Regions from separate parts of the Bacillus sp. 7894-2 genome, predicted to be linked through region 2. Evidence: riboswitches for the same ligand, from Rfam matches in the RefSeq annotation. Region 2 holds a riboswitch; each other region holds the start of a gene.
The links. A riboswitch is a leader RNA that binds a small molecule or an ion and turns the genes downstream of it on or off. The one in region 2 is predicted to bind S-adenosylmethionine.

Region 1: linked by a shared signal. The riboswitch ahead of CHI10_RS06340 (methionine ABC transporter ATP-binding protein) and the one ahead of CHI10_RS06880 (O-acetylhomoserine aminocarboxypropyltransferase/cysteine synthase family protein) in region 2 are both predicted to bind S-adenosylmethionine.
Region 3: linked by a shared signal. The riboswitch ahead of CHI10_RS03000 (methionine biosynthesis PLP-dependent protein) and the one ahead of CHI10_RS06880 (O-acetylhomoserine aminocarboxypropyltransferase/cysteine synthase family protein) in region 2 are both predicted to bind S-adenosylmethionine.

The regions. Positions count from the first base shown of each region.
Region 1 is NZ_NPDG01000035.1:36,086-42,570, reverse strand. It holds gene CHI10_RS06350 (MetQ/NlpA family ABC transporter substrate-binding protein) at 1-691, opposite strand, end outside; gene CHI10_RS06345 (methionine ABC transporter permease) at 710-1,360, opposite strand; gene CHI10_RS06340 (methionine ABC transporter ATP-binding protein) at 1,350-2,381, opposite strand; SAM riboswitch class I at 2,540-2,641, opposite strand; SAM riboswitch class I at 2,742-2,841, opposite strand; gene CHI10_RS06335 (PAS domain-containing sensor histidine kinase) at 3,023-4,438, shown strand; gene CHI10_RS06330 (NRDE family protein) at 4,469-5,224, opposite strand; gene CHI10_RS06325 (AI-2E family transporter) at 5,313-6,416, opposite strand.
Region 2 is NZ_NPDG01000040.1:259-6,743, reverse strand. It holds gene CHI10_RS06895 (MetQ/NlpA family ABC transporter substrate-binding protein) at 1-734, opposite strand, end outside; gene CHI10_RS06890 (methionine ABC transporter permease) at 747-1,415, opposite strand; gene CHI10_RS06885 (methionine ABC transporter ATP-binding protein) at 1,408-2,433, opposite strand; SAM riboswitch class I at 2,586-2,689, opposite strand; gene CHI10_RS06880 (O-acetylhomoserine aminocarboxypropyltransferase/cysteine synthase family protein) at 2,830-4,146, opposite strand; SAM riboswitch class I at 4,232-4,333, opposite strand; gene CHI10_RS06875 (MFS transporter) at 4,552-5,823, opposite strand; gene CHI10_RS06870 (thioredoxin family protein) at 5,969-6,277, opposite strand; gene CHI10_RS06865 (toprim domain-containing protein) at 6,293-6,485, opposite strand, start outside.
Region 3 is NZ_NPDG01000015.1:814-7,298, forward strand. It holds gene sucA (2-oxoglutarate dehydrogenase E1 component) at 1-2,088, opposite strand, end outside; gene CHI10_RS02995 (hypothetical protein) at 2,406-2,645, opposite strand; SAM riboswitch class I at 2,838-2,954, shown strand; gene CHI10_RS03000 (methionine biosynthesis PLP-dependent protein) at 3,030-4,142, shown strand; gene metC (cystathionine beta-lyase) at 4,139-5,323, shown strand; gene CHI10_RS03010 (bifunctional homocysteine S-methyltransferase/methylenetetrahydrofolate reductase) at 5,328-6,485, shown strand, end outside.

The DNA.
Region 1 (6,485 bases), on a different contig from region 2:
TTCTGACAGCAATGATATTTACATAAGGTGTAGCGGTTTCGCTTTCAATAAACACTGAATCCTTAGTTGGCTTAAAGCCGGCGTCTACGGCAATTCCGTTATTGATGACTGAAGCCGAGACATCCGGAAGGGCACGCGGCGTCTGCGCTGATACCATTTCTACAAATTCAAGGTTCTTCTTGTTTTCAACGATTTTATTCAAGTCCAGATTTCCGTCATAGTCCTCGGATAATTTGATCAGGCCAGATTCCTCCAGTAAAAGAAGGGCTCTACCGCCATTTGAAGCATCATTTGGAATGGCGATCTTGCCGCCTTCCGGAATGTCTTCTACAGATTTTACTTTCTCAGAATAAAGACCCATTGGTGCTAAAACAGTTGTCGCAATCGGTGTAAGATCCATATTATGCTCTTTAATAAAAGTGTCGAAATAAGCGACTGTCTGGAATGCATTCACGTCAAGATCATCTTCTGCGAGGGCGACATTTGGCTGTACATAATCTGAGAATGTCACAACCTCAATTTCAATGCCTTCCTTTTCAGCTTTTTCTGCAATAAAGTCCCAGATGCGTGTATCTGATCCGCTGACACCCAATTTAACCTTCTTAGTTTCTTCCCCGCCAGTTGTGCTTGAGCATGCCGCAATGAACACAGCCAATGCTAAAATAATGAATGATAAAAACAGTTTTTTCATGATGTGTTTCCTCCTAAGTTATCTTCTTCTGATTTTTTTGGATAAGATATTTCCGAATGACTGCAGGCCTTGAACCATGACCACTAAGATTGCAACGGTAATCAGCATGACGGTTGTATCAAATCGCTGATAGCCATATGTAATGGCAAGGTCACCTAGGCCTCCGCCTCCGACTGCCCCGGCCATGGCTGATGCTCCGACCAGACCGATTGTGGCAATGGTGAAACCTAATACCAGCGAACTGAGTGCTTCCGGAATCAGGAATTTAAGGATAATCTGTCCCGGCGTCGCTCCCATTGCTTCTGCCGCTTCAATGACTCCCGGATCAACCTCAAGCAATGAATTCTCTATTAATCTCGCTATGTAGGGTCCTGCATAAAAGACGAGCGGCACTACGGCTGCAGCAGTTCCAATCGATGTTCCGACAATCATCCGGGTGATAGGGATGATGGCTACCATTAAAATGATGAATGGGACTGATCTAAAAATATTAATAATGCTGTTTATGATGTTAAAAACAACGGTGTTTTCCAGCAGATGCCCTTTCCTTGTCACGACAAGCAATATGCCAAGCGGCAGTCCGATAAGAGCTGAAAACAGTAATGAGAATGCCACCATTTGGATTGTTTCAATTAAGGCTTCGATGATTTTTTCCTGATTAACTAGCACGTGATGTCACTTCCTTTATTGAAACTTTTTCCTGGCTGATGTACTGAATAGCACGCCTGATTTCACTGTCCGGACCCTGAAACTCGACAATTAGGTTGCCAAATGGTGTTCCCTGTAGTTCAGTAATATTTCCAAACAGGACGTTGAAATCGATACTAAACTTTTTGGCAACTTGCGAAAGCAGCGGCTGCCCGGCAGAGTTTCCGACAAAGTTGATTCTGAATACCTTTTGAAGCCCCTGCTGTTTTTCAATTACTTGCTTAATGGAGTCAGGTATTTGATCATTCATAACCGTGCTGACAAAGTTTTTCGCTGTTGGAGTTTTTGGTGAGGAAAAGACATTGAAGACGGTTCCTTCTTCAATAATTTTTCCTGCCTCAATGACAGCGACACGATCACAGATCTCCCTGATAACAGACATTTCATGGGTAATGATCAGAATGGTAATGTTGTATTCTTTATTTATTTTTTTCAGCAGCTGCAGGATCGAGCTGGTGGTCTGCGGATCCAGAGCTGAAGTTGCTTCATCACATAATAGAATGGAAGGCTGGGTTGCCAGCGCCCTGGCAATTCCGATCCGCTGCTTTTGCCCGCCTGACAGCTGATCCGGATAACTGTTCGCCTTGTCGGCAAGCCCCACGAATTCTAATAGTTCATGGACACGCTTTTTTATTTCATCCTTAGGGATCTTAGCCAGTGTAAGCGGCATCGCCACATTAGCAAACACGGTTTTCGAGTTTAGAAGGTTAAAGTGCTGAAAGACCATCCCGATGTTTCTTTTCACTTCACGAATTTCTTTTACAGATAAAGCCGTCAAATCATGCCCGTTGACAATGACCTTCCCTGAAGTCGGCTTCTCCAGCCAATTGACACAGCGGATCAAAGAGCTCTTTCCCGCACCACTGAAGCCAATCACTCCGAAAATCTCACCCTTGTTAATCCTTAAATCTATTCCATCCAGAGCAGCTACCTGCTGACCTCCGCTTTCATAGACCTTCTTTAAATTTTGAAACTCTATCATGTTGCATCTCTCCTCTGGTGTGACAGGTACCTATACCAATTTGATAAACTGGTATAGGTACCTGTCACCGCTTTTTAAACAACTATTCCTATATGAAAACTAAGAATTATGCCCTGAAATTTACCCCTTCCATCAGAAGAGGTTTTTTAAAAGTCCCCTCCTTATCTTTCAGGCTTTTTGCCTGCTGGATTTGGCACAGTGCGGTCTGCCTGCTGCCGAAGCTTCATTGGGCCAGGTCCCTCTGCTTCTCTTGATAAGAATTATTCATATGTTTATGAATAGAATCTTGATGTATTTTTCCGCATAAAACAAAAACCCTCTTCTAAAGAAAGAAGAGGGCAGCATTTATCAATGGTCCTCTTCTTATCTTTCAAGCAATGCTTGCTGGATTTGGCACGGTACACTTTTGTCCGCTGCCGAGGTGTCATAGGGCCAGTCCCTCAACCTCTCTTGATAAGAAGATTTTTCATATGCGGTTTTAATATGTTTATTACTTTACCATCTTAAAGAAAAGGAAGTCAATATAATTTTTTAAATATTTTCATTTGGTTAAAAAATGATAGTTAAATCCTATGTGTCTAATACCCTGACTCATGTATAATAATGGAAAAGTGTCATTTTTCATAAAAAGGAGGGACAAAATGATTATGACCGAGAATCCGGCAGATTTATGCGCGGACAAAGTCGAAGCGAGGAATCTGCAGCTGGCCATTCAGCATTCCAGTGACGTGATTGCAAGAGTGACAAAAGAAGGCATTGCTTTATATGTCTCCCCTTCCTGCCTGCCGACACTGGGGTATTCACCGCAGGATTTTCACCGGAGCAGCCTTTACACATACTGCCATCCAAATGACCGGGATCTTCTAAGAGATGCACTGGCCGAGCTCGACCAGCTTCCGCATAATCGGGTGACTTTCCGTTTCAGGCATAAGGAAGGACATTATTTGTGGCTGGAAGCCAATTTTTCAGTCATTAATGACGATAAAGAAATGATGTGCATCATTCGGGATATGACTCAGAGAATTATCATGGAAGAGGAAATTCTTGAAACACAGGAGAAGTACCGTTTTCTGGTGGAGTACTCCAAGGATACGATCGGAATGGTGACTCAAAAGGGGATTTGGACCTATATCAATAATGAAGGGAAGAAGCTCTTCGGGTACACGAGCATCAAAGAGATGATCGGCACCTCCCTCCACGACTACATTCCTCCTTCAGAACATTCCACCCTCGATGAATTTCTGCAAACAAAGCTGAGCGTGAATTTTGAGCTTAATCTGATCCGGACTGACGGACAAATAAGAAAAGCCGAAGTCCAGCTGATTCCAACCACTTTCAAGAACAGAAAGGTCTACCAGATCATTATCAAAGATGTAACCGGACAAAAGAAGACAGAAGAAAAGCTGCAGAATGCTGAAAAGCTTTCCGTGGTAGGTCAGCTTGCAGCAGGCATTGCCCATGAAATCCGCAACCCGCTCACAGCCATAAAAGGCTTTACACAGTTATTATACGAAGAACATAAAGACAATTTCGCAGAAGTCATTCTAAATGAGCTGGAACGTATTGAAGGCATCGTCAATGACCTGCTCGTTCTTGCTAAACCTCAAATAACCGAAATAGAAGAAACATGCCTGACAAACGTAGTAAAAAGTGTGATTACTCTATTGAACAGCCAGGCAGTCATGGAAAATATTCTGATCGAATTAACTCAGTCGCCCGGAGAATTCTTTGTAAAATGTGAAAAAGATAAAATTAAACAGGTGCTGATAAACATCATTAAGAACTCAATGGAAGCCATGCCAATGGGCGGCAAAATAAACGTCGATATCCGCCAGGAGGACCACTCTGTCATCATCACTGTCGAGGATGAAGGAATCGGCATACCGGAAGAACGCCTCGCCAAACTGGGAGAGCCGTTTTACAGCACAAAAGAAAAAGGGACAGGCCTTGGCATCATGATCTGCAAAAAAATCATTAAAAACCACGGAGGAAACCTTTACATCGACAGCAGGGAAAATGAAGGCACAACGGTGCAGATTACTTTGCCGTTTGCCTGAAAAAAGAAGCCAGATGCCTGAGCTGGCTTCTTATTTTTGAAGGATAAATTCCTGTTCCTGCGTCTCATCCCCATTATGAACCCTTTCCTTATAAAAAATTTCATCCTCTGACATCAGCAGCACTGTTGAACTCCTGGTTCCATAGCCATCGCTTTTGATAAATAAAGGAGACAGAATTCTTTCCCATTCAAGAGAAACTCCTGTTTTCGGAAGCCTATCATCCGGGGCAGGGTCTGCATTCCGGAGAAGTGTGAACAGTTCTTCTGTTAAGTTTCCCTCTGCATTATCTAAGAGAGCAGATAAGCCCTCCTTCCCTTTTTTTACCTTCGGCCACTCGGTATCCAGCACATGGTTGCTGACCCCGTACATCCCTGGCTGAAGCTGCTCTATTCGATCCTCCACGTTCGAATAATAAAAGAGCTCATCCAAATTGCCCGCCAGCAGATTGTAGCCGGGATAACTGCTGCGATGTTCAGATGCTCTGTTCATAAAGTCAGCAGGCGAAGCACTGCCCTTCAAAAAATCCGCCACCAAATCTCCTCTCGACATCTTGCCTTCTGTCACTTCATTCGGGTCGCGGTAATTTGTCAGAGCTGCAAATCGTCCATTCTTAGTAACACCCATCCAAGTCCCCATCTTCCTTAGATCTCGGCCAGCAAGAATGTGGGGGTGGTCCTCCCAAAAATGTGCAGGTGCAGTCGGACGCTCGTAAAATTCGTCGCGATTGGCTGCAGCAATGAGCTTATATTTCGGATGAACCTTGTATGCGAAAAGGATTAGACACATGGGGATCCCTGCTTTCGTTTTATTTTCATTATTACTTTACATGCAAATACAGCAAAAAGCCCCTTTCAGAAAAGGAGCTTCCCCATCTTCACGTAACCGTCTCCTCGAGCCGAGCTGCTTTCCTCGCCCTTAAAAACCTTATTGTATTTAAAACAATCGTTTTGGTCACAGCATAAGTAGGAATCGCCAGAATCATGCCAAGAATTCCGGCAAGATTGCCTGCAACCAGCAATAGGATAATGATGGTGGCCGGATGTGTGTTTAAGGTTTTGCCGAGAATCAGCGGCGACAGCACGTTCCCTTCAACCTGCTGGGCAATCACGATGACTACGACAACCAGAAGGGCCTTAGTCGGCGAGTCAAAAAGTGCGACGATTACGGCAGGTGCACCGCCAAGAAATGGTCCGACATAAGGAATGATATTAGTGATGGCCACAATCAGCGCCATAACAAGTGCATAAGGCAGATCAATGATTAAATAACCGATAAATGATAGTGTCCCTACAAACAGCGCCACAGTAATCTGCCCCTGAATGTAAGAAGAAAGGGTTTCGCCTGTTTCCTTAAGGGTTTTAACCCCTTCTTCTCTGTAAGCAACAGGAAGAAACTTCGAAACGGCGGCAGGAAACTTATCGCCATCTTTGAACATATAAAACAACAGGAATGGCACCGTTACAATCGTGATTGCAATATTCGTGACCAGGCTGACAATGCCGGCTACTCCCTGTGTCAAACGGCTTGGGAGCGTATTCGCATAATCCATAATGCGGGCTTCAATTTCTTGTATTGAAATGTAGTCCTGTGCCAAAAACCACTTAAACTCTTCTGTGTTAGACATTGAATTAACAAAGTCTCTTGTCGTTTTCGCATATCCCGGCAGATCATTGAATAATTCAGTAACCTGTCTGCTGATAAGCGGTGCAATGTTGCCAATCACAAGCGTCACTAAACCGATAACAGCTGCATAAATGATTAGAATAGCTGCCGTTCTTGGCACCTTATAGCGCTGCAGCAATCTGACCAGCGGGTTCAATAAGAAATACAGAAATCCCGTTATAATGATTGGAAAAAACAGAGTAGATACAAAGATGCCGACCGGTATAAACAGAAAAGAAATTTTTGTTGATACATAGATGATTGTTAAAATTATCAGTAATTGCAAAGTCCAGTAATGCAGTTTTTTCTTTGCCACATTGTCACCTTTTTCTATGAATAGATTAAATAAAGAATACCATATTCGCTTGTTTACTCCTACGAAGAT
Region 2 (6,485 bases):
CCTGTGCGTACTGCAATTACATTTACATATGGTGAATCTTTATCTTCGATTGCAATTGAATCTTTAAGAGGATTTAATCCTGCATCGATTGCATAGTTGGAGTTAATCAGGACTGCATCTCCTTCTCCATTATTGTAGATTTGAGGAAGAAGTGATGCTTCATATTCAGTATCAAACTTTAATTTTTTCGGATTTTCTTTGATATCCTCCATTGTTGCTTCGGTTTTTTCTACATCTTCATTTAAAGTGATAAGTCCCTCAGCTTCAAGCATGGAAAGGATGCGGCCATGGTCTGCGACTGAGTTGCTCATGATGATTGTTGCACCCTTAGGTAACTCCTCAAGGTTCTTATACTTTTTGGAATACACACCGATTGGTTCAATATGAATTCCGCCTGCATTCGTAAATTCATATCCATGCTCAGCCTTTTGTGACTCAAGATAAGGAATGTGCTGGAAGTAGTTAGCATCAAGCTCTTTAGATTCTAGAGCCTGGTTTGGCAATACATAATCCTGGAATGGTACAACATCAAGTTCAAAGCCTTTTTCTTCAAGTAATGGCTTTGCTTCGTCAAGAATTTCAGCGTGAGGGACATTGGAAGCCCCCACTGTAATCTTTTTGCTTTCTTTACTATCTCCGCCTTCACCGGCATTGCCGCCCTCTTCTGAAGTGCCGCAAGCTGCAAGCACAAGTGCAACTGCCAGCGCAAGAGCAAGTGGTAACCATTTTTTCATGTCAATCTCTCCTTATCGTTTGTCTAATTTTGTTGTAATGATATCTCCAATAAACTGGATAATAAACACGATGACTAAAATAATAACGGTCGCCATAAGCGTCACATCACTTCGGCTCCGCTGGAATCCTTCCAGATAAGCCAGATTTCCAAGCCCCCCGGCACCGATTACACCAGCCATTGCCGTGTAGCCAACCAGCGCGATAGCTGTCACGGTAATTCCCGAAACAAGGGCGGGCATTGATTCCGGAAGCAGAACCTTCCAGATGATCGTGCTTGTTTTTGCACCCATTGACTTGGCAGCTTCAATTACCCCTTTGTCAATTTCCCTCAAGCCGATTTCCACCATTCGGGCATAAAACGGGGCAGCACCAATAATTAATGCAGGCAGTGCTGCATCCTCCCCAATCATTGTTCCAAGCAGAAACTTAGTAAATGGGATTAATAACACAATCAGAATGATAAATGGAATCGAACGGAATATATTGACGAACGCTGAGATAATTTTATTGATCGCTGCATTTTCCCAGATATTCCCCTTTGAGGTCAAAAAGAGCAGCAGCCCCAAAATGGCTCCTAAAATAAAGGTTGCAATAACAGAAATAGTTGTCATATAGAGAGTTTCCACAGTAGCTTCCCACATGGAGTCCCATTTCACATTTGGAAACCATTCATTAAGCATTGGAAATCACCTCCACGCCCACCTGCTGAGAATGGATATATTCGATCGCTTTTGCAACTTCCTCTGCTTCTCCATCAACATGGATGAATAAGGTACCGTAGGAACCATTCTGCGTCTGGGAGATCTTTCCCTGAAGGATATTAACTGTTACCTGGAAGTGACGGATCAGGTTTGTAATCAATGGCTGTTCAGCTGATTCGCCGACAAATCCTAATTGGACTACTTTCCCTTTTGGATACAAATCGACCAGATGATCAATTGTTTCCTTCGTTTCTTCAGGCTCTGTCACCTGCTGTACAAACCGTTTTGTAATCAGAGCTTTTGGATTTTTAAAGACGTCCAACACAGGTCCGATTTCAACTATTCGGCCGCCTTCCATAACAGCAACCCGATGGCAGATTTTACGGATCACGTGCATTTCATGTGTAATAAGAACAATGGTTAAGCCCAGCCGTTCATTGATGTCTACAAGCAGCTCCAAAATGGAATCTGTTGTCTGCGGATCAAGGGCAGATGTCGCTTCATCACAAAGGAGCACTTTTGGATTGTTGGCAAGGGCTCTGGCAATTCCGACCCTTTGCTTTTGACCGCCGCTCAGCTGAGAAGGGTAGGCATCTTCCCTTCCTTCCAGACCGACGAGTTTAATGAGCTCGTCAACTCTTTTGAGCCTTTCCTGCCGGGAAACACCTGCGATTTCAAGCGGAAATGCTATATTTTCTCTAACTGTTCTTGACCATAACAGGTTGAAATGCTGGAAAATCATGCTTATTTCCTGACGAGCTTTTCTCAGCTTGCTTCCCTTTATCTTTGAAACCTCATTGCCTGCCACAGTAACACTGCCATGGGTAGGAAGCTCCAGCCCATTCAGCATGCGGATTAAGGTACTTTTACCTGCACCGCTATATCCGATAACACCGAATATTTCTCCTTCTTTTACCTCCAGGTTTACATCATCAACTGCTTTTACCTGCCCTTTTTTTGAAGAAAATATCTTCTGTACATCTTTTATAGTAATCAACGTGATAGTCACCTCTTTTATCGAAAGATACAGATAATAATTAATAGACTGCTTTTATTCCCTTATCTTTTACTCCTCATAGGCTTTCATGCGCAAAAGCAAAAATGCCTTTCTGCAAATGAGCAGAAAGGCATAAAGAGATTTAGTCCTTTCTCTCATCTATCAAAGCTATGCTTTGAGTGAATTGGCACCATTTCAACTAATTGACGGTTGCCGGGCTTCATAGGGCACTTCCCTCCACCTCTCTTGATAAGAGCGTTACATTCTATATTCAATTAATACTTTAAATGAATTAAGCAGTTTTATAATTACGTTTGCTATCGTATCATAGCCATTAAAAAGGTGTCAACGATGAAATTTCAAACTTTCGGAAAAAAGCGAATGGTAAATTTTCCTTCACACTTTTGCAGCAAGTGATGTGAGACCTGCAGCTGCTTCTATCGCCTGTTCCAGGTCTTCAATTAAATCTTCTGCATTTTCGATGCCGGTCGAAATCCGAATTAGATCCTCCGATACTCCCGCAGCCTTTAAACCTTCCTCATCCAGCTGCTGATGAGTCGTGCTTGCAGGGTGAATAATCAGGCTCTTTGCGTCCCCGACATTTGCCACATGTGCCCATAGCTGCAGGCTATTGATCAGCTTGGCTCCAGCCTCTCTTCCGCCAGCAATTCCAAATACAGCCACTGCCCCGGCTCCTTTTGGCAAATATTTATCTGCCAATTCTTTGTCCGGATGGCCTTCATGACCTGGATAGAGCACCCAATTAACAGCCGGATGGGCATCCAGATATTCCACTACCTTTTTGGTATTGGCAACGTGCTCCTTCATTCTCACATGCAGAGTTTCAAGACCCAGTGTGAACTGGAATGCACTTTGCGCACTCATTGCAGGCCCTAAGTCTCTTAACAGCTGTACCCGTGCTTTGATAATATAAGCAGCTTCGCCAATTGCTTCGCTATAGACAATATCATGGTAGCTCGGATCAGGCTCTGTAAAGCCTGGAAACTTAGGAGAATTCCAGTCGAATTTTCCGCCGTCTACTATAACTCCCCCCATTGTGGTTCCATTACCAAGCAGCCATTTTGTCGCAGAGTGTATGACAATGTCAGCTCCGTGTTCTATAGGCCTGCAAAGATACGGTGTAGCAAAAGTGTTATCCACAATCAGCGGCACACCGTTTTCGTGTGCAATTGCGGCAACCTTTTCAATATCCAGGATTTTCAGGCTCGGGTTTCCAATCGTTTCGGCGAAGACAGCCTTTGTTTTATCTGTAATGGCACTCCGGAAGTTTTCCGGATCCTTTGGATCGACCAGTTTCACCTTTATTCCATACTTGGGAAGTGTAACTGCAAATAAATTATAAGTACCCCCATATAAATTGGATGCGGCAACAATTTCATCACCAGCTTCGGCGATATTTAAAATGGCAAGTGTAATAGCAGACTGGCCGCTGGCAAGAGCCAGCGCACCCACTCCTCCTTCAAGCAGGGCCACTCTTTCCTCAAATACACTGACAGTGGGATTATGTATCCTGCTATAGATATATCCCGGCTCTTTCAGGGCAAAGAGATTTGCAGCGTGATCTGTATTCTTGAACTGATAAGCATTATTCTGATAAATCGGAACCGCTCTCGCGCCAGTTACAGGGTCAGGCTTCAGCCCCCCATGTACTCCAATTGTTTCAAAACGGTAATTTTTCTGTTTGTCCGTCATCGCTATCTCTCCTCTATAAAAAAGATTGTATTTCATTTCGAAAAGCTGAAAAACCCTCTTCATAAGAAGAGGGCTGTATCGACTCTTCTTATCTTCCAGAGCATTCTGCTCTGCTGGATTTAGCACCGTGTACTTTACCGGTTGCCGGGCTTCGCTGGGCCAGTCCCTCCGCCTCTCTTGATAAGAATATTCAGTTAATTAATATTAAAATGATATTATCATACTATTAAAAAAGCGGTCAAGTATTGTGCAATGAAATTTTCCCTAAACAGAAAAAAGACTCGAGCAGCAACTTTTTTCTGTAAGTAGTTTCCGTCAAAATTTCATTTTTTCATTCGACAAAATCCGAAAGGCAATGCCTGTTTAATTGGCATTGCCTTTTCATTTCCCGAGAAATATGTCAGATCATACTATTTTCACAGAGGCGGCTGCAGTTTTTGTCTTTTTATAGCCTCTGAATACAAAGAAAAAGTAGAGAGAGCCAATCAAGTATAAAGAAGCTGTAATGGTGAATACGAGTGCATATCCCCAATAATCTCCATATCTCATGACGATTCCTGTTGAAACCGGGCCCATTACAGCCCAGCCCAGATTGAACACCATCTGATTGACTGAGTTTGCCAGTCCTTTCATCGAATCATTTACCTTTGACATCATCAATGACATTTGTATAGGATTTCCCGCATTCATCAACGCCTGCCGGAACAAAAAGCCGATGGCAGCCAGCCAAAGGTTTTCAGTATAAGCGGTTAAAAGCAGGAAAGGAAGTGACATGAGCTGCAGGATCACAACGGCTTTAACCTCTCCCACTTTTCTTACCACAACCGGTCCGATAATCATGGCAAAGGCCGTGGCAGCCTGCCCTAATGAAATAATCATGCCAATAGCTGAATTGGAGGCTTCAAAGCGGTCAGCGAAGTACAGATTCAGATACGGAATAACAAGTCCTGCGCCAATTCCAATCAGAAGCTGAGCAAAAGCAAACATCGCGATAATTTTCACACCATCATTTTTAGCTGAGAGATTCTTGAATGACCAGCCTTTTATGCTCTTTGCATCGTGTTGATCTTTCGAAACCTCTGCGAAACGCAAAATTGGAAATAAGCCGGCTATGAAAAACACACTTCCAATCAGAAGGGTAATGCGAATGCTGGTGAGCTGATCCGTAAACAAAGAAAATACATCCGTTAAGATGCCACCGCTTAAGTTCCCGATCACATTTGCGCCCGTCATTATAGCAAAATGAATACTGAATAAATGAACCCTTTGGTCGGCCTTTGAATTTTCAGCCAGCCATGGTATGCCGGATACCTGAAGAAAGGCTGTTGTCAGCCCGGTCAAAAATGCAAAAATAATCAGGAGTTCCTGCATGTCAACTAAACTTCTGAAAAGCATAACTGCACCTGTTGCAACTGCACCAAACATCATCGCTTTTTTTCTGCCAATTCGGTCGCTGGCGATCCCTGCCGGCACAAGAATCAGTGCTGTCGCGAGAGCAGTCATGGATATGATTTGTCCATTAACACTTTCTGAGTAGCCGAGCTCTCTTATGTAGAAATTATAGATGACCATGAATATCCCAAAACCAATTTGTGTAAGAATATTCGCCATAAAAGCCAATTTTATGTTGCGGTTATAGCCTTTAAACTGACCAGCCCACTCCCTGTAATATGCCATGCGGATCCCTTCCTGCACTGTATGATTTTTATTTCGATTCCCTAAGTATCATACTCTTTCGGAATGGATTTGTAAATATATTTCGAATAGTGAAAAGGCGTTTTCAAACATGCAAAAAACCAGGCTGCTTTGCTCCTGGTTTCTGCTAATCGATGCTTCTGATTTTATCCAATAAATAGGGTACGGATCGGAAAGCATATAATTTTTCATGTAAAATTCTTTTTCTGAAGATGAGGAGACAGGGTACGCTTTCCACTCCCCATTTTTCAGCCAATTGCGGCATATAATTTAAGTCCGCTTTCCCCATTTTTTGATCTGGCAGCAATTGTTCTGTTACTGCCAGCATCTTTCCTGCCATCTGGCAGGTTCCGCACATAGGCGTATACAAATAGATAAGAATCGTCTCTTCTCCGCTAATCGCTTCCTCAATGTCCTGCTGCGACCATTCCTGCATTTTATCATCCTTACTTTATCTGTCCAGATATTGTGTATAAACGTCAATGTTAGCCCCGAGCAGCACTGTTGCCAAATGGTGCTCCGGTGCTGTTGCTACTTCTCTGTACATTCTATCGATGTATAGATGCTCTGCCTCTGGAAATTCCCTTTTGAATTGTTTTCTCAGCTTTTCACCTGCTGAATCTGCATCTACCAATATATATACA
Region 3 (6,485 bases), on a different contig from region 2:
TGCATTGGCAAAATCACCATATTGAGCTTCCCATAAAACAAGCGTTTCCGGAGCAAATACATTATATCCATATTCAAAGCCTACAACAGCGGCTTCAGATAATGGGCTATTATGGACAGCGAAAGAAGCCTTGGCAGTTGAAAGCTTATGCAAAGGTGAATACGCTTTTCCAGTTGTATGATCATGCAGAACAACGTTTCTTTGAGCAAATGTTCCTCTCTCTGAATCCTGGCCAGTCAGTCTGACAGGTGTGCCATCAGATAGGATGGTTGCAAATGCCAGTGTTTCTGCGAGACCCCAATCAATCTTGCCGTCCCCTTCAAGCGCTTCCAATCTGCGCTGCAGAATTTTGCCGAGTTTATCAAATACCTTGAAATCCTCCGGCCATTTTAATAATTCTTCATTGATTTGCTTTAGTTTATCAATTGAAACGGCTGTATTAATTTTTGGCAGACCCTTTTCGACAGTTTCAGGAGGATCGGTTAACTCAGCTGCCTTCTTTTCTTTTGGGACTTTTTCATAGGCTGCCTTCATTTTTTCCAGTACTTCATTATGGACGCCTTCAGCTTCCTCTTTGCTGATGATCTTTTCATTTAAGAGCTTTTCAGCATACAGCGCTTTCACGGTTGGCCGCTTGCGTACAATATTATACATAAGAGGATTCGTCGTCATAGGCTCGTCCATCTCGTTATGTCCAAAACGGCGGTACCCGATTAAGTCGATGAGGATATCCTTCTGGAATTTAGCACGATACTCGCAGGCAATTCTTGCCGCTGCAACTACTGCTTCAGGTTCGTCTGCATTAACATGCATAATTGGCATCTCATACCCTTTGGCCAGATCACTTGCATATCTGGTAGAGCGTGAATCATATGATTCTGTTGTGAACCCAATAGTATTATTGGCAATGATATGGATCGAACCGCCAGTGTTATAGCCGGTCAGCTGTCCGAGATTAAGTGTTTCTGCTACAATCCCCTGTCCTGGGAATGCTGCGTCTCCATGAATGATAATGGCTAAAGCCGCTTTTGGATCTACTTCAGGATAACCGGCCTTTGTTCTGTTGTCCTGTGAAGCTCGCGTGTAGCCCTCAACAAGTGAACCGACAAATTCAAGATGGCTCGGATTGTTAGCTAATGTCAGTCTGGCAATGGTCGTATTCTCATCTTTGATCTGTTTATCAAGACCAAGATGATACTTCACGTCGCCTGTCCAGCCGTAATTGATGCCGATAGATCCTTCAGAAGGAACCAGTTCTTTATTCGGCGCATGCTGGAATTCCGCGAAAATCATTTCATACGGCTTTCCAAGCACATGGGCAAGAACATTTAACCTGCCGCGGTGGGCCATGCCGATGTTAATCGTTTTTGCTCCATCCGAAACAGATTCAGAAACAATTTCATCCAATAAAGGAACCATTGTATCCAGACCCTCAATGGAGAATCTCTTTTGTCCGACGAAGGTTTTATGAAGGAACTTTTCAAATTCCTCAACTTCAGTCAGTCTTCTTAAAACTTTCAGTCTTTCCGTCTTTTGCATTGACAGCTTATGGCTGTTGGCCCCAATTTTGCGGCGAAGCCAGTCTTTTTCGTTTTCATCAAATATATGCTGGAATTCAAAAGCAATGGGTCCCATATAAGCGCTCTTCAGGAATTCAATTGCTTCAAGTCCGTTGCGTAAAGGATATGTGGCATCTTTAGTAATGACACCAGCAGGGATCTCTTTTAAGTCATTTTCAGTTAAGCCATATTTGCTCAGTTCAAATAAAGCAGTTTCCGATTTATTGTTACCCAGCGGATAAATATCGGCAGCCAAGTGGCCATATGTGCGGATAGTATCAGCCAGGCGAATAGCAGCGAGCGTCTTCTCAAGCTGTCCGGCATTCATTGGCTGATTTGCTGATGAAGCCATTTGCGCCGTTCCTTCACTCGTAAGAGGGGAACCATTTTTTTTAAAGTACTCTTTCATTTCAGGATCAATTGATGATGGATCCTCTAAATATCTTTCATAAAGTTCAATAACGTAGCCAAGGTTTGGGCCATGAAATCCCTGTTCAAAAGGTCCCTCACCATTAGATGGCTTTTTCATGGAAAATTACCTCCATAACTGTTTTGTAAGTGAATAATTCAATACGTTTTTGCTCTCTAAAAGTACAATACCCATCATTAGAAGGGATTAACAAATTCATTTTTATGAATAATAATATTTTTCAGAGGATAAAACGTTTCCACAGTTATTCTAACACGTAAAATCTAGTTGTACAAAGATAAAAACATGAATATAGTGGAAAACTATTAAAAAATTTTTTTAGCAATTACTTATTCTAAAAAAATGATTTGTAAAAGGTTAAACATTTATAAATATGAAATAACTGAACATATAAAAAAAGCCGAAAGGTTTCGGCTTTAAAAAGTTTCTACCAGGTTTATATAGATTTGTTTCGATTCATTGGTATTTTTTCTCTTTTCTTTAAGGGAAGATTCAATAGCTTCTCTGGTATCCACGGGAAAATCAAAATGTCCGCAAGTTGTACACTTTTGAAATAAGCTGCCGGCGACATTCACTTCAATGCCATCAATTGTCCGGAAAACCGCCGGCCCATCTGTTTCGGCAAATCTGTGAAGACAGTGACTATGTTCTTGCATAAAAGCTTCCCTCCAAGAAAAATATTATGTTCATCATCATTATAAAGGAAATATTCTGAACTTTAAAGCGATCTACCTATAACAGTTTATGCCAGGAAGAAGTCATTTAAAATCAATACATGAAATATTCAAAAAAGTGTTGACTATTAACGGTTTACTGTAGTAAAGTTTAGAGAAAATTTAATAATTGATTTCTTATCCAGAGAGGTCGAGGGTAAGGCCCGACGACGCCTCAGCAACCAGCAATCGTATTTTGATTGAAAAGGTGCTAATTCCTGCAAGTTTTTTAGAAAACTTGAAAGATAAGAAGAATGGCTGTTCACATTAAAAGTCTTCTTCTTATAGAAGGCTTTTTTTTATTTTAAAGAAGGAGTGTTTACCAGCATGTATAATATTGACACCAAATTAGCGCAAATTGGAAACAGGAGCGAATCAGCAACAGGTGCAGTCAATCCGCCTGTATACTTTTCCACTGCCTACCGGCATGAAGGCATTGGCCAGTCAACCGGTTTTGACTATAGCCGTACAGGCAATCCTACCCGCCAGCTGCTTGAAAAGGCGATCGCAAATCTGGAAGAAGGCGATCAAGGCTATGCCTGCAGTTCGGGTATGGCTGCCATCCTTACGATTCTTTCCCTCTTTAAATCAGGTGATGAGTGGATTGTTTCCAAGGATTTATACGGCGGAACCTATCGTCTGCTTGAACAGGGCTTCAAAAAATGGGGACTGCAGAGCAAATATGTGAATACGGGCACTTCGGAAAATGTTGAAGAATTAATCACCGAAAAAACGAAAGCTATTTTTCTGGAGACTCCCACAAATCCGCTGATGGAAGAGACAGATATTCAGTTGATAGCTGATATCGCGAAACGGCATAATATTCTCCTGATTGTTGATAACACATTTTACACTCCCCTTCTTCAGCAGCCTCTAAAGCTTGGTGCTGATATTGTCATCCATAGTGCGACAAAGTATCTTGGAGGCCATAATGATGTCCTTGCCGGTTTAGTTGTCGCAAAAGGCAAAAAGTTATGTGAGGATCTGGCCATGAACCACAATGCTGCCGGTGCGGTCCTTAGCCCATTTGATTCCTGGCTTTTAATCAGAGGCATGAAGACACTATCTCTTCGCATGGAACGTCATGAAAAAAATGCCCGGGAATTAGCGGCTTTCTTATCAGACCACGATGCCGTAACGGATGTTCTTTATCCAGGCAAGGGAGGCATGATATCTTTCCGGGTCCAGGATGAAACCTGGGTGAATCCTTTTCTGCAGAACCTCTCCCTTATCTCCTTTGCTGAAAGCCTTGGCGGAGTCGAGAGTTTTATAACATATCCCGCAACACAAACTCATGCGGACATCCCTGAAGAGATCCGCATTGAAACCGGAGTCTGTAACAGGCTTCTGCGTTTCTCGGTTGGAATTGAAAATGCAGAAGATTTGAAGGCTGATCTTGAACATGCTTTTGCAAAGGTTTTAAAGGAGGCAGTACGATGAGTACGAATTACACATTTCAAACGAAGCTGCTTCACAATAATCAAAAATTCGACCCGGAAACAGGAGGTGTCAGTGTACCGATCCAGCATGCCTCCACTTTCCATCAAAAAGATATAGATGCATTCGGAAAATATGATTACAGCCGCAGCCTGAATCCAACAAGGGAAGCACTTGAGGAAGTAATTGCAGAGCTTGAAGAAGGGATTAGAGGGTTTGCCTTTTCTTCTGGAATGGCTGCCATTTCCACAGCATTCCTCCTCTTGTCACAGGGTGATCATGTGGTCATTACAGAAGACGTTTATGGCGGAACCTATCGCATGACAACAGAAGTCCTGTCCCGTTTTGGCATTGAGCACACATTTGTTGATATGACAAATCTTGAGAAAGTAAAAAAAGCAATCCGCCCTAACACAAAGGTTTTCTATGTAGAGACTCCTTCCAACCCGCTGCTGAAGGTGACAGATATCCAGGCCATCAGTTCACTGGCAAGGCAGCATGGAGCGCTGACTTTTGTGGATAACACATTCCTGACCCCTGCCCTTCAAAAACCGCTCTCTTTAGGGGCAGATATCGTGCTGCACAGCGCAACCAAATTTTTATCCGGACACAGTGACGTCGTTGCCGGATTAGCTGTTGTGAAGGATCCGGAATTAGGTGCAAGGCTGGCTTTTCTCCAAAATTCCTTTGGAGCTATTCTGGGTGTTCAGGATGCCTGGCTTGTCCTGAGAGGCATTAAAACGCTGCAGGTAAGGCTGGATCAGTCTGTGAAATCGGCTGAGAAGATTGCCCGTTTCCTTCATGATCACCCGGCAGTAAAGAAGGTTCATTATCCCGGTTTTACAGAACATCCCGGCTATGAAATCCAGGAAAAGCAGGCTGTGAACGCAGGTGCTGTTTTATCTTTTGAACTTGAAGATGAACAGTCGATGAGAGTATTTGTGGAAAATGCAAAAATTCCTGTTTTTGCAGTAAGTCTCGGAGCAGTTGAATCCATCCTCTCCTACCCTGCCAAAATGTCGCATGCAGCCATGCCTGCATCTGAAAGAGAACAGCGCGGAATAACAGACAGTCTTCTCCGTCTTTCTGTTGGTCTGGAGAACGCAGATGATATTATAGAAGATTTTAAGGCAGCTTTATCTGCTGCCGGACAAACAAAGCAATCCATTTTACAGCGGGGGTGATACTTTGAGTTTCCTGGATAAATTAAAGAATGAAATCATCATAGCAGATGGCGCGATGGGAACTCTTCTTTATTCCTATGGCACCGACAGTTGTTTTGAGGAATTAAATCTATCGCAATCTGAACAGATCCAGCACATCCATGAAGCGTACATAGGCGCAGGGGCTGAGTTGATCCAAACCAATACGTATGCGGCGAATTATCTGAAGCTGCAGCGGTATGGGCTTGAAGACTCTGTGAAAGAGATTAACAGTGCTGCAGCCCGGATTGCCAAAAAAGCTGCCGAGGGACGTTCATATGTTGCCGGTACAATCGGCGGGATCAGAGGGTTCAAACCGAACATGATTACACTGGAGGAAATAAAAAGAAGTTTCCGTGAGCAGCTTTATTGTCTGCTGCTTGAGGATGTAGATGGTATTTTGCTTGAAACTTACTATGATCTTGAAGAACTTGAAACGGTTCTCGCTATAGTCAGAAAAGAAACCGATTTGCCGATTATCGCACAGGTTTCACTTCAGGAAGCTGGAGTTCTTCAGAACCAGACTCCTATAGCAGATGCATTAACAAAGCTTGACGGAATGGGCGCTGATGTTGTCGGAATCAATTGCAGGCTAGGCCCCCATCATATGCTGAAAACGTTCGAAAGTGTGCCTTTGCCAAAGAATGCCTATTTATCTGCCTATCCAAATGCCAGTATTCCAGCCTATACGGACGGGAAATTTCACTATGAAGGTGACGCGGAGTATTTCCGGCAGTCTGCAATAGAATTCCGGAATCAGGGCATCCGCCTGCTTGGAGGGTGCTGCGGAACAACACCTGACCATATCAAGGCGTTTGCTGACGTTTTAAAAGGACTTCCCCCAATCGAGGAAAAAGAGATAAAGGCAGTTAATAAAATAATTGTTTCAGAGAAACCTGAACCATTAAGAGAGCTCCCTCCTCTTCAGGATATTGTCAGAGAAAGGCCATCGGTAATTGTTGAGCTGGATCCTCCAAGGAAGCTTGATACTGCCCGCTTCTTCGAAGGTGCAAAGGCATTGAAGGATGCTGGAATTGATTCTATAACTCTTGCAGATAATTCCCTTGCTTCACCAAGGGTGTGCAACTCTGCACTCGGCTATCTTGTCAAGCAGCAGACCGGATTACGCCCTCTTGTTCATGTA